Regions from separate parts of the Methylotenera sp. G11 genome, predicted to be linked through region 1. Evidence: predicted binding sites of a transcription regulator. Region 1 holds the regulator's gene; each other region holds the start of a gene.

Region 1 (3,266 bases):
CTCGGTGGTCGGCAAGCTGCGTAAATAATCCATCTCGGCACAGCCCAGCACCTGGACACGGTTAGGATGCACGAAATTAAGATGGCCGATGAGTGCCAGTGATGGTTTTGTGACGGTTTCGCTAGTGAGAGTATTTGACCCGCCGTTCAGCCCTGCGATCCAATTGAGTTTGAGCTTGCGGCGGGTTTGTTTGAATAGCTCAGCGACGTTTATTTGAGCCATAAATGATGATTAAAACAAGACGTTAATTATTCAACATTCTGATGCTTAACGGCACCATTCGCTTTGTGGTGATCTGAATTCTTCTCTTTATGCCTCAACACCTGGCGGTCAAGTTTGTCAGTCAGCATATCAATTGCGCTGTACATATTCTCATCCTGACATTCCGCGTGTAAATCATTACCAGGAACATGCAGTGTAGCTTCTACCTTTTGGGCGAGCTTTTCAACACTCATGGTCACTTTGACATCGATCACATGATCAAAGTGATTACTAACTTTAGCCAGTTTGCTTGTAAGATAATCGCGCAATGCTGGGGTTATTTCTAAATGGTGACCAGTTAATTGTAAATTCATGACTTGCTCCTTTTGAAAATATTCTCAGGGCCTGAGCCGATCTGCTGAACCCGGAACCCATCGAACAATTTCAGTTTACTACGTTCATTTGCTTCTGTGGGATTGAAACAAAGAATTTTTTTATTTACGCTTTGAAGCGGTAAATTTATAGCGATTTTCTTAAACTGGCAGGCGCGATATTCAGTGATTCACGGTATTTCGCAATGGTACGGCGCGCCACCACGATACCCTGCTTTGCGAGCAAATCAGTGATCTGGTTATCGGAGTAAGGCTTTTTAGGATTTTCCTGTTCGACCAGTTTCCTGATCAGCGCACGAATCGCCGTGGCTGAACAGGTGCCGCCGCTGTCGGTCGCGACCGAGCTGCCGAAAAAATATTTAAGCTCGAAGATGCCGCGTGGCGTGAGCATGTATTTATTCGTCGTTACGCGGGAAATCGTCGACTCATGCAAACCCAGCTCATCCGCGATTTCGCGCAGCACCAGGGGCTTCATCGCCACCTCGCCATACTCCAGGAAATTACGCTGGCGGTCGACAATGGCCTGCGAAACACGCAGGATGGTTGAAAAGCGCTGCTGGATATTTTTGATCATCCATTTTGCTTCCTGCATCTGGCTTTGCAGGTACTGGCTGGAGCTATCGCGGTTACGTTTCAATATGCCGGCATAGAGCTGGTTGATCCTGAGCTTGGGAATCACGCTCTCATTCAGGCTCGCAATCCAGATGCCTTTGACTTTTTTCACGACCACTTCATGCTGGATATAATGCTCGGAACCGATGTGGCTGAAATCGGCTCCAGGCCTCGGATTCAGGCTGGTGATGACCAGCTGCACCTGCTTCAGCGTCTGTTCGTCACAGCCCAGCTCTTTACGCAGTTTGGCAAAATCGCGCGCGCCCAATGCCGGCAGGTGCTTTTCTGCCACCAGGCGCGCCAACGCCAGGTGCGGCGTATTTTCAGGCAAGGCATCAAGCTGCAGCAGCAGGCATTCGCTTAAATTGCGTGCACCGACACCCGCCGGATCAAGGTGCTGGATATGGCGCAGCGCCGTTTGCAGTTCCAGCGCGTCGATCTCCAGCTCCAGCGGCATTTCTTCTACGATCTCTTCCAAGGATTGTTCCAGGTAGCCATCATCATTGATGCTATCCACCAGCAGCAAGGTCAGCGTCTGGTCACGATCCGACAGCGGCATCAGCTTCAGCTGCGATAACAGGTGTTCGCGCAGGCTGATCTGCAATGTATCCTGCTGCTTGAAATCGCTGTCGTCATCCGCCGGCATATTATTCTCATCCCAGCGGCTACCATTGGAAAACACGTCAAATTCTTCATCGAATTCAGCAGAAAATGTATCGGAGAAATCTGCAGCACCCGGCTCGAAGTCGGAGGCTTCATCAAACTGCCCCGCTTCCGTAGTGCCGGACTCGCTGACGCCGGGCTGGAAGTCCTGGCCATTGAAACCGGCATCAAAATCACCTGCATCCGCATTGCCGGCAGCATCCTGCGCTGAAGCTGTCTGGCTGTCTGCGCCATTATTCAATGGCGAATCTTCCGCAGCCTGGTCTACAGGGTTGCCGTACTCGTCTTCGCTATCGTCACCACGCTCCAGCAGCGGGTTGGTTTGCATCAGAACGTCGATTTCCTGATTCAGCTCCAGCGTCGAAAGCTGCAACAGGCGAATGGCCTGCTGCAGTTGTGGTGTAAGGGATAAATTCTGGGAGAATTTGAGTTGTAAACCTTGCTTCATAAACGAAAATCTTTACCCAGATAAACTTCCCTGACGCTTTCACTTGCCACAATCTCGCTCGGGATACCGGAAGCGAACACATGCCCCTGATTGACGATATAAGCGCGATCGCAGATACCCAGGGTCTCACGCACGTTGTGGTCGGTGATTAATACGCCGATATTGCGTGAGCTCAAAAAACGGACAATCTGCTGAATATCAATCACCGCAATCGGGTCAATACCGGCAAACGGCTCATCCAGCAACACAAAGCTGGGGTCGGAAGCCAGGCAGCGTGCAATCTCCACACGGCGCCGTTCACCGCCGGACAGGCTGATCGCGATACTGTCACGGATATGCGTGATATGCAGCTCTTCCAGAAGTGATTCGAGCCTCTCCTGCATTGCTTCTTCAGAAATTTCCTGTAACTGCAGAATCGCCATGATGTTTTCAGACACGGTCAGCTTGCGGAAAATAGAGGCTTCCTGCGGCAGGTAGGACAAGCCCATTCTTGCACGCATATGAATAGGCATGCGGCTTAAATCCACGCCGTCCAGCAAAATCCTGCCTTCATCCAGGGGCACCAGCCCTACCATCATATAAAAGCTGGTGGTTTTGCCGGCACCGTTAGGCCCCAGCAGCCCGATCACTTCTCCGCTTTTTATCGTCAAAGAAATATCCTGCACCACGGTACGTGCCTTATAAGACTTGCGCAGATTCTCTACAACGAGTTCACTCATCACATGCTCTCTTTTATTTAAGCTGGGGGCTGACTTCTAAATTACGGCTCAAACGCATGTTTTTTACCGCCGGCGTCGCTGCACTGCCGTCTATCGAACTGACCTTGGCGCCAGGCTCCGCTGGTTTAGCAGGCGCAATGGTTTTTTTACCTTTAGGCTGGATAATGGCACGCACACGGCCGCCGGTACCGCCTGGCGTGCCAGCCTGTGAACCGCCGCCAATCACTTCTG
Region 2 (3,266 bases), 790 kb from region 1:
ATGCACCTGTAGTATGCATCTGCGCCAAAATCGAAGGCGAGATCTCCGAGCTGGATGACGAAGACAAGCTGCTCTTTTTAAGTGAACTTGGGCAGGAAGAACCAGGCCTTAACCGCGTTATCCGTGCCGCTTATGACCTGCTCGGCCTGCAGACCTACTTCACCGCCGGCGTGCAGGAAGTACGCGCCTGGACCGTGAAAAAAGGCGCCACCGCACCGCAGGCTGCCGGCGTCATCCACACCGACTTTGAACGCGGCTTTATCCGTGCTGAAGTGATTGCCTATGACGAATATGTGAAAAACAAAGGCGAACAAGGCTCAAAAGAAGCCGGAAAAATGCGTCTGGAAGGCAAGGAATACATCGTGCAGGATGGCGATGTCATGCACTTCAGGTTTAACGTCTAACAACTCGCAATACCACCCACAGCCAGCCACATGAAAATGCGGCTGGCATTACATCCCTCCCAAAGCTTTCCCAAAAAAACTGTCACCCGCAGCAAATACCTGACTGCGCTGCCCGGCTGTGCGCACCCTATCATGCACCGCAGACAGCCGCCCATCATATCAACTCACAGCCACTTAACCATGCAGGCCATAAATCTTTAGTAGTGCATCCGCACTTATACTGTGCATACATGCATTGCGATAAAAATAATGGGGTTAACACCAACCATGAGAATTTTCATTTATTTTCAATCACTTAAAAACAACACAAACGATGGCACGACAATTGCTTTTTATTAATAAAATTGTATTAAAGAGCTGCAATGTTAAAAGTAATGATTGTTGATAACGACCTAGAGCGCACCACACCGTTAAAGCAATCACTACTTGATTCCGGTTACGAGGTGATCGCACACCTTAAGGATACGGTCAATCTGGACAAAGCCTGCTGCGAACTGCGGCCTGACATTGTCATCATTGATACCGAATCGCCTAGTCGCGACACTTTGGAAAACATATGCGTCATGACGATGCATGAACCGCGCCCTATTGTGATGTTTACGCATGATGGCGATAAAGAGCAGATCAAGCAGGCCACGCGTGCCGGTGTCAGCGCTTACGTAGTTGGCAGCATACCGAATGAACGGCTGCGGCCGGTGATTGATGCGGCGATCGCACGTTTTGATGAATTCAAGCTGCTGCGTGAAGAACTGAATGAAGCCAATGACAGGCTGAATGAAAGAAAACTGATTGAACGTGCAAAAGGGCTGCTGATGAAACAACGCGGCCTGGACGAAGAGCAAGCCTACAATATGCTGCGAAGCATGGCGATGCAAAGAAATATTAAAATAAAGGATCTGGCGAATGAACTGATGAATGCGGCAAAACTGCTGCTAGTGTGACCGATAGCATATTGACCGAGCCAACGATGGGCTAAGTCAAAAAAACTGAATGTAAACACTTTAGTGCCAATGACGGCATAAAAGTGGCTCAAAGATTGAGCATACATAAATTCAAGACAAAGGCGTCTTTCCTGCTGAGTATAGCCTCAGCCGGATTGACGCCTTTTTTTATTGCCTTTTTTTATTGCCTTTTTTTAATGTTTTCAGATGGATTGTTTTTTGTAATTTTTTAAGGAGTTGAAAATGAGTGAGCAAGATAAAAAAGTACCTGCCCCAACACAAGCACAGGCACAACCGGAAATCATCGTGAATAATGCACGCCGTGATTTTTTAAGAAACAGCATCACCGGCATGCTTGGCGCTGCCACCTTGATGAACATGGTACCCAGCGGCATCCGTAGTGCAGCGTGGGCGGCCGGTTCCGATGCCCCTGAATTGACTGAAATTAAAATCGGTTTTATCCCGCTTACGGACTGCGCACCGATCGTGGTAGCAGCGCAGATGGGCTTCGATAAAAAATACGGCATCAAAATCACACCCAGCAAAGAAGCAAGCTGGGCAGCGATCCGCGACAAGACAGTGAACGGTGAACTGCATGCCGCACATGTGCTGTACGGGCTGGTATATGGCGTGCAGTTAGGCATAGGCGGCCAGCAGAAAGACATGGCCGTATTAATGAGCCTGAACCACAACGGCCAGGCGATCACGCTGGCTAACCAGCTCAAGGAAAAAGGCGTAAAAGACGGCCGCAGCCTCAAACGCCTGCTCGACAACGAAAACCGCGACTACACCTTTGCGCAGACATTCCCGACCGGCACACATGCGATGTGGCTGAACTACTGGCTTGCCGCCAACGGCATCAACCCGATCAAAGATGTCAAGAATATCGTCGTGCCGCCACCGCAGATGGTTGCCAACATGCGTATCGGCAATATGGATGGCTACTGCGTAGGCGAACCATGGAATGCACGCGCCATTTACGACAAAGTAGGCTATACCGTCACCACGACACAGGACATCTGGACCGACCATCCTGAAAAAGTGCTGGGAACGACAGCCGAGTTCGTTGCAAAACACCCGAACACGACCCGCGCCATGATCATGGCGATACTGGATGCCTGCCGTTATATCGAAGCGCTGGAAAACCGTGCTTCAGTCGCAAAACTCATTTCAGGCAAGGCTTACGTCAATGCACCGGAAGATGTGATCGGTGGCCGTTTTGTCGGTGATTACGACAATGGTATCGGCAAGAAATGGAAAGACCCTAACTACATGAAGTTCTATGGTGACGGCGCAGTCAACTTCCCTTACCTGTCGGACGGCATGTGGTTCCTGACACAGCACAAACGCTGGGGCCTGCTCAAATCAGACCCGGATTACCTTGGCGTTGCCTCCAAGGTCAACCAGATCAAACTTTACTCGGAAGCGGCATCGCAGCTCGGCATCAGCGTGCCTAAAGACCCGATGCGTACCAGCAAGCTGATAGACGGCGTGGTATGGGATGGCAAGAACCCGGCCGCATACGCAGCTTCTTTCAAAATCAAAGCTTAACGATTCAAGCTTCCATCACTAAGGATCATTTATGAGCGCGACCAGCATCAGCAAGGAAAGCTTAAAAGTCATCATGAAAAGCAAAAAAACAGTTGTCAGCAAAGAATCAGCAATGCCTAACTCGGCAAATAACGTGACGGCTACCGACAAGGCGTCTGTCACAAGGCAAACCGCGAAACTTGGTTTGAAAATCCATCACTTCATTAAATGGCTGCTGCCTCCGGCATTTGGCATATTGATGATGTTAGCGGTGTGGACATTGCTCTCTTATCAATCCCCCAGCCTGCCAACCCCGCTGAAAACATGGCATTCAGCGGTTGAACTGTTCAGCGACCCGTTCTACAGCAATGGCCCGAATGACATGGGAGTG
Region 3 (3,266 bases), 940 kb from region 1:
TGCAGCGCCGCTGATTTCTATCCATACCTTATGTCCATCGACTTTTTTCATCTCGAACTGGGTACGGTAAGGAGCGCCGCTCTTGAGCGGATAGGCATTCCTGCCCACGGTCTCGTACATGGCTTCATCCGCAAACAGCATCTTGGTCGAAGAGCCTAACAACTCGGACTGCGTATAACCCAGGATCGTGCTCATGGCTTTATTGCACCAGATGATTTTTCTATCCCTGAGCATCATGCTGCCGATCATTTCATTATTAAGGATGACATTGGTTTCCTCGATATAACGGTGCAGCCTGGAAATGAAAAATCCGATCAGGGTCGATGTAATCGAGAAAAAAATGATGGCATTGGAAATGTGGATGTGCCCGGAGAATTGGTTGTAAGGCGGTATAAAGTAATATGAGCCGGCAAGCCCGGATAGCACCGCGACCATGGCGCCCGGGAATGTGCCGCAGAAATAGAAACTCAATATGATTGCCGGGTAAAAAGTCACGAAAGGTCCGCCGGTTGCATGCGTCAAAAACGTAAAGCGGGAAATCAGTGCAAGCGCGAAGAAGATAAGCGCCACACTGAAGCGGTAAATGGGCTGGAGTTTGTAATGGGTGTAATTAAAATTGACCATGTATGATTATGTTTAAATTTATTGGTTGTGATAATCAGTATGTTTGATTCTACTATCAATCAATACATTCCGTTCAATAGCATCATGCTGCGTCACTCCTGGCTTTAAGACCCCCGTTGTCTATCTGAGTTCACGCTGCTCGCGTGCATGCATTGTGAACGGCATATTGCACCAATATTAACCATACTTTGTTCATCATGGAACCATGACGGCAGCAGCACTCCACAATTTCTGTGGATAACGCTGTGGGGTGCATGGGGATATGGAGCCTAAGCCACTGGTGTGCCTGGAAAAGTCCGTATAGGGGAAACTTTAGGCATGAACCGGACAGTTGGAAGCTAAAGCCCTATCCAAAGGTTTCGCTGTGTCAATAAACCCCTGCGCGCACTGGGAAGGCACGGCCGGCGCAATTGGATCATGCGTTGCAGCGGTTTGCTCCTTTATGGATGATTTTTTTAGTGCTGCTGCACGTCTATGGTGCACCGCTTATTGGCAATGCATGCGCTGAAAATCCATAAAATATTATTTCCCATTACTTTTCAATGCATTAGCCTATGTTTTTTCAACTGGCATGCAAGTTGCTTTTATGTTGCTAAATGCTTTGTTCAGGTTATGCATGCTTTCTGTAATGTTGGTTGATGATGATTTGGTGAGAACTGCGCCGCTAAGGCAGTCTTTAACAGATGCCGGTTATCAGGTGATTGCCCATTTATCCAGCACTGAGAACCTTGATGATGCAGTGCGTGAGCTGCAGCCCGATATTGTCATCATCGATACGGATTCACCAAGCCGCGATACTTTGGAAAATCTCTGTGTCATGAATGAAACCGTGCCTAAACCGATTGTCATGTTTACGCATGACGGCGACATTCAGAAGATGCGCGAAGCGACCAGGGCGGGTGTGTCGGCTTATGTGGTCGGCAGCTTGCCAAGCGAGAGCCTGATGCCGGTGATCAATGCCGCGGTTGTCAGGTTTGAAGAGGTCAAATCCTTAAGGGATGAATTGGGCGAGGCAAAGCTCAAGCTGGCGGAGCGCAAGGTGCTTGAAAAAGCAAAAGGGCTCCTGATGAAAGAGCACAGTTTTGATGAAGATCATGCTTATGCAATGTTGCGAAGCATGGCGATGCGGCAGAACAAGCGTATTGCAGTCCTGGCAAAAGAAGTCATTGAAGCGGCAACGAAGCAGCTTTAGTGGTTGGGGACGGTGATGCGGTACCGGGTGGATCATGTCCGGTACCAGGCAGTAAACGGATTATGGCAGTGGGTACTGCCGCGGACAAAGGCGTCCTTGCAATGGTTATTTTAACCGGATGCAGGACGCCTTTTTTGTTTTCAGGATTCTGGTTTTTATATTAGGTGATTGATATGGTTTTAAAAAGTTCAGTAAAGTCGGAGCTTGCGCCAGAGCTGTCAGAAGTGCAGGTCGGGTTTATTCCCCTGACCGATTGCGCGCCTATTGTCGTGGCATCGAAAATGGGTTTCGACAAAAAATATGGCATCAATATCAAGCTGCACAAAGAGGCCTCCTGGGCAGTTATCCGCGACAAGCTGATCAGTGGCGACCTGCATGCGGCACATGCGCTTTATGGCATGGTGTATGGCGTTGAACTCGGCATAGGCGGCCAGCAGAAAGACATGGCGGTGCTGATGACGCTTAACCATAACGGCCAGGGGATCACCTTATCCAACCAGTTAAAGGTTCAGGGCGTTAATAGCGGCAGCGATTTAAGCAGCTTCTTAAAGCAACAGGCTTCCAAATTAACCTTTGCGCAGACTTTCCCCACCGGCACGCATGCCATGTGGCTTTACTACTGGTTAGCCAGCCATGGTATCGATCCGCTGCGCGACGTTAAGACCGTGGTCGTTCCGCCGCCGCAGATGGTAGCCAATATCAGCAGCTGCAATGTGGCCGGCTATTGCGCCGGCGAGCCCTGGAATGCGCGTGCCATTTATGACCAGGTCGGCTTCACGGTGGCGACCAGCCAGGATATCTGGGTGAATCATCCCGAGAAGGTGCTGGGCGTCACTGCCGAGTTCGCGGATCAGTACCCGCAGACCTGCCGTGCCATGATCATGGCGATACTCGAAGCCTGCCGCTATCTGGATGTGATGGATAACCGCGCGCAGGTGACGGATATGCTTGCCGGTCCGGATTACGTCAATGCCCCCAGGCAGGTCATCCATGATCGCTTTGTAGGCGATTACGACGATGGTAACGGCAAGCTATGGCATGACGCCAATGCCGTCAAATTCTTTGACGGCGGAAAAGTTAATTTCCCTTATCTCTCTGACGCGATGTGGTTCATGACCCAGTTCAGGCGCTGGGGTCTGCTGAAGACTGCACCGGATTATCTTGCGCTGGCCAGCAAGGTGAACCGTATCGATATGTATACGCAGGCTGCGCATGCCATGGAAATCAATACCCAGCAGCAACCGATGCGGACAAGCCGCCTGATGGATGGCGTGGTTTGGGATGGAACCGACCCGGATGCCTATGTCAATCAATTCGACATCAGGTCTTAGGGCGCACGACTTTACTCAACAAAGTTGGCAGGCAAACGAAAACATTTAAGTGATTAAAAGGCTGAATCAGACATGACAGGTAAAGTTTTTTTAGTAGGCGCAGGCCCGGGCGACCCTGA

Evidence for each region. Region 1 encodes sigma-54, which starts transcription at its own class of promoters, with help from an activator protein. Its sites were predicted from a motif close to TGGCACNNTTCCTGCT; they were not measured.
Region 2: a site for sigma-54 is predicted at 1,466-1,481, ahead of GQ51_RS11050 (CmpA/NrtA family ABC transporter substrate-binding protein). Genes of this name have one in related genera too.
Region 3: a site for sigma-54 is predicted at 1,192-1,207, ahead of GQ51_RS02840 (ANTAR domain-containing response regulator). Genes of this name have one in related genera too.

What each region holds. Positions count from the first base shown of each region.
Region 1 covers NZ_JUHH01000001.1:1,565,962-1,569,227, forward strand. The annotation lists gene hprK (HPr(Ser) kinase/phosphatase) at 1-222, opposite strand, end outside; gene hpf (ribosome hibernation-promoting factor, HPF/YfiA family) at 249-575, opposite strand; gene GQ51_RS07215 (RNA polymerase factor sigma-54) at 721-2,316, opposite strand; gene lptB (LPS export ABC transporter ATP-binding protein) at 2,313-3,035, opposite strand; gene lptA (lipopolysaccharide transport periplasmic protein LptA) at 3,049-3,266, opposite strand, start outside.
Region 2 covers NZ_JUHH01000001.1:2,357,727-2,360,992, reverse strand. The annotation lists gene ychF (redox-regulated ATPase YchF) at 1-404, shown strand, start outside; gene GQ51_RS11055 (ANTAR domain-containing response regulator) at 767-1,345, shown strand; gene GQ51_RS11050 (CmpA/NrtA family ABC transporter substrate-binding protein) at 1,697-2,896, shown strand; gene ntrB (nitrate ABC transporter permease) at 2,928-3,266, shown strand, end outside.
Region 3 covers NZ_JUHH01000001.1:627,883-631,148, reverse strand. The annotation lists gene GQ51_RS12000 (diguanylate cyclase) at 1-624, opposite strand, end outside; gene GQ51_RS02840 (ANTAR domain-containing response regulator) at 1,241-1,816, shown strand; gene GQ51_RS02835 (CmpA/NrtA family ABC transporter substrate-binding protein) at 1,990-3,147, shown strand; gene cobA (uroporphyrinogen-III C-methyltransferase) at 3,220-3,266, shown strand, end outside.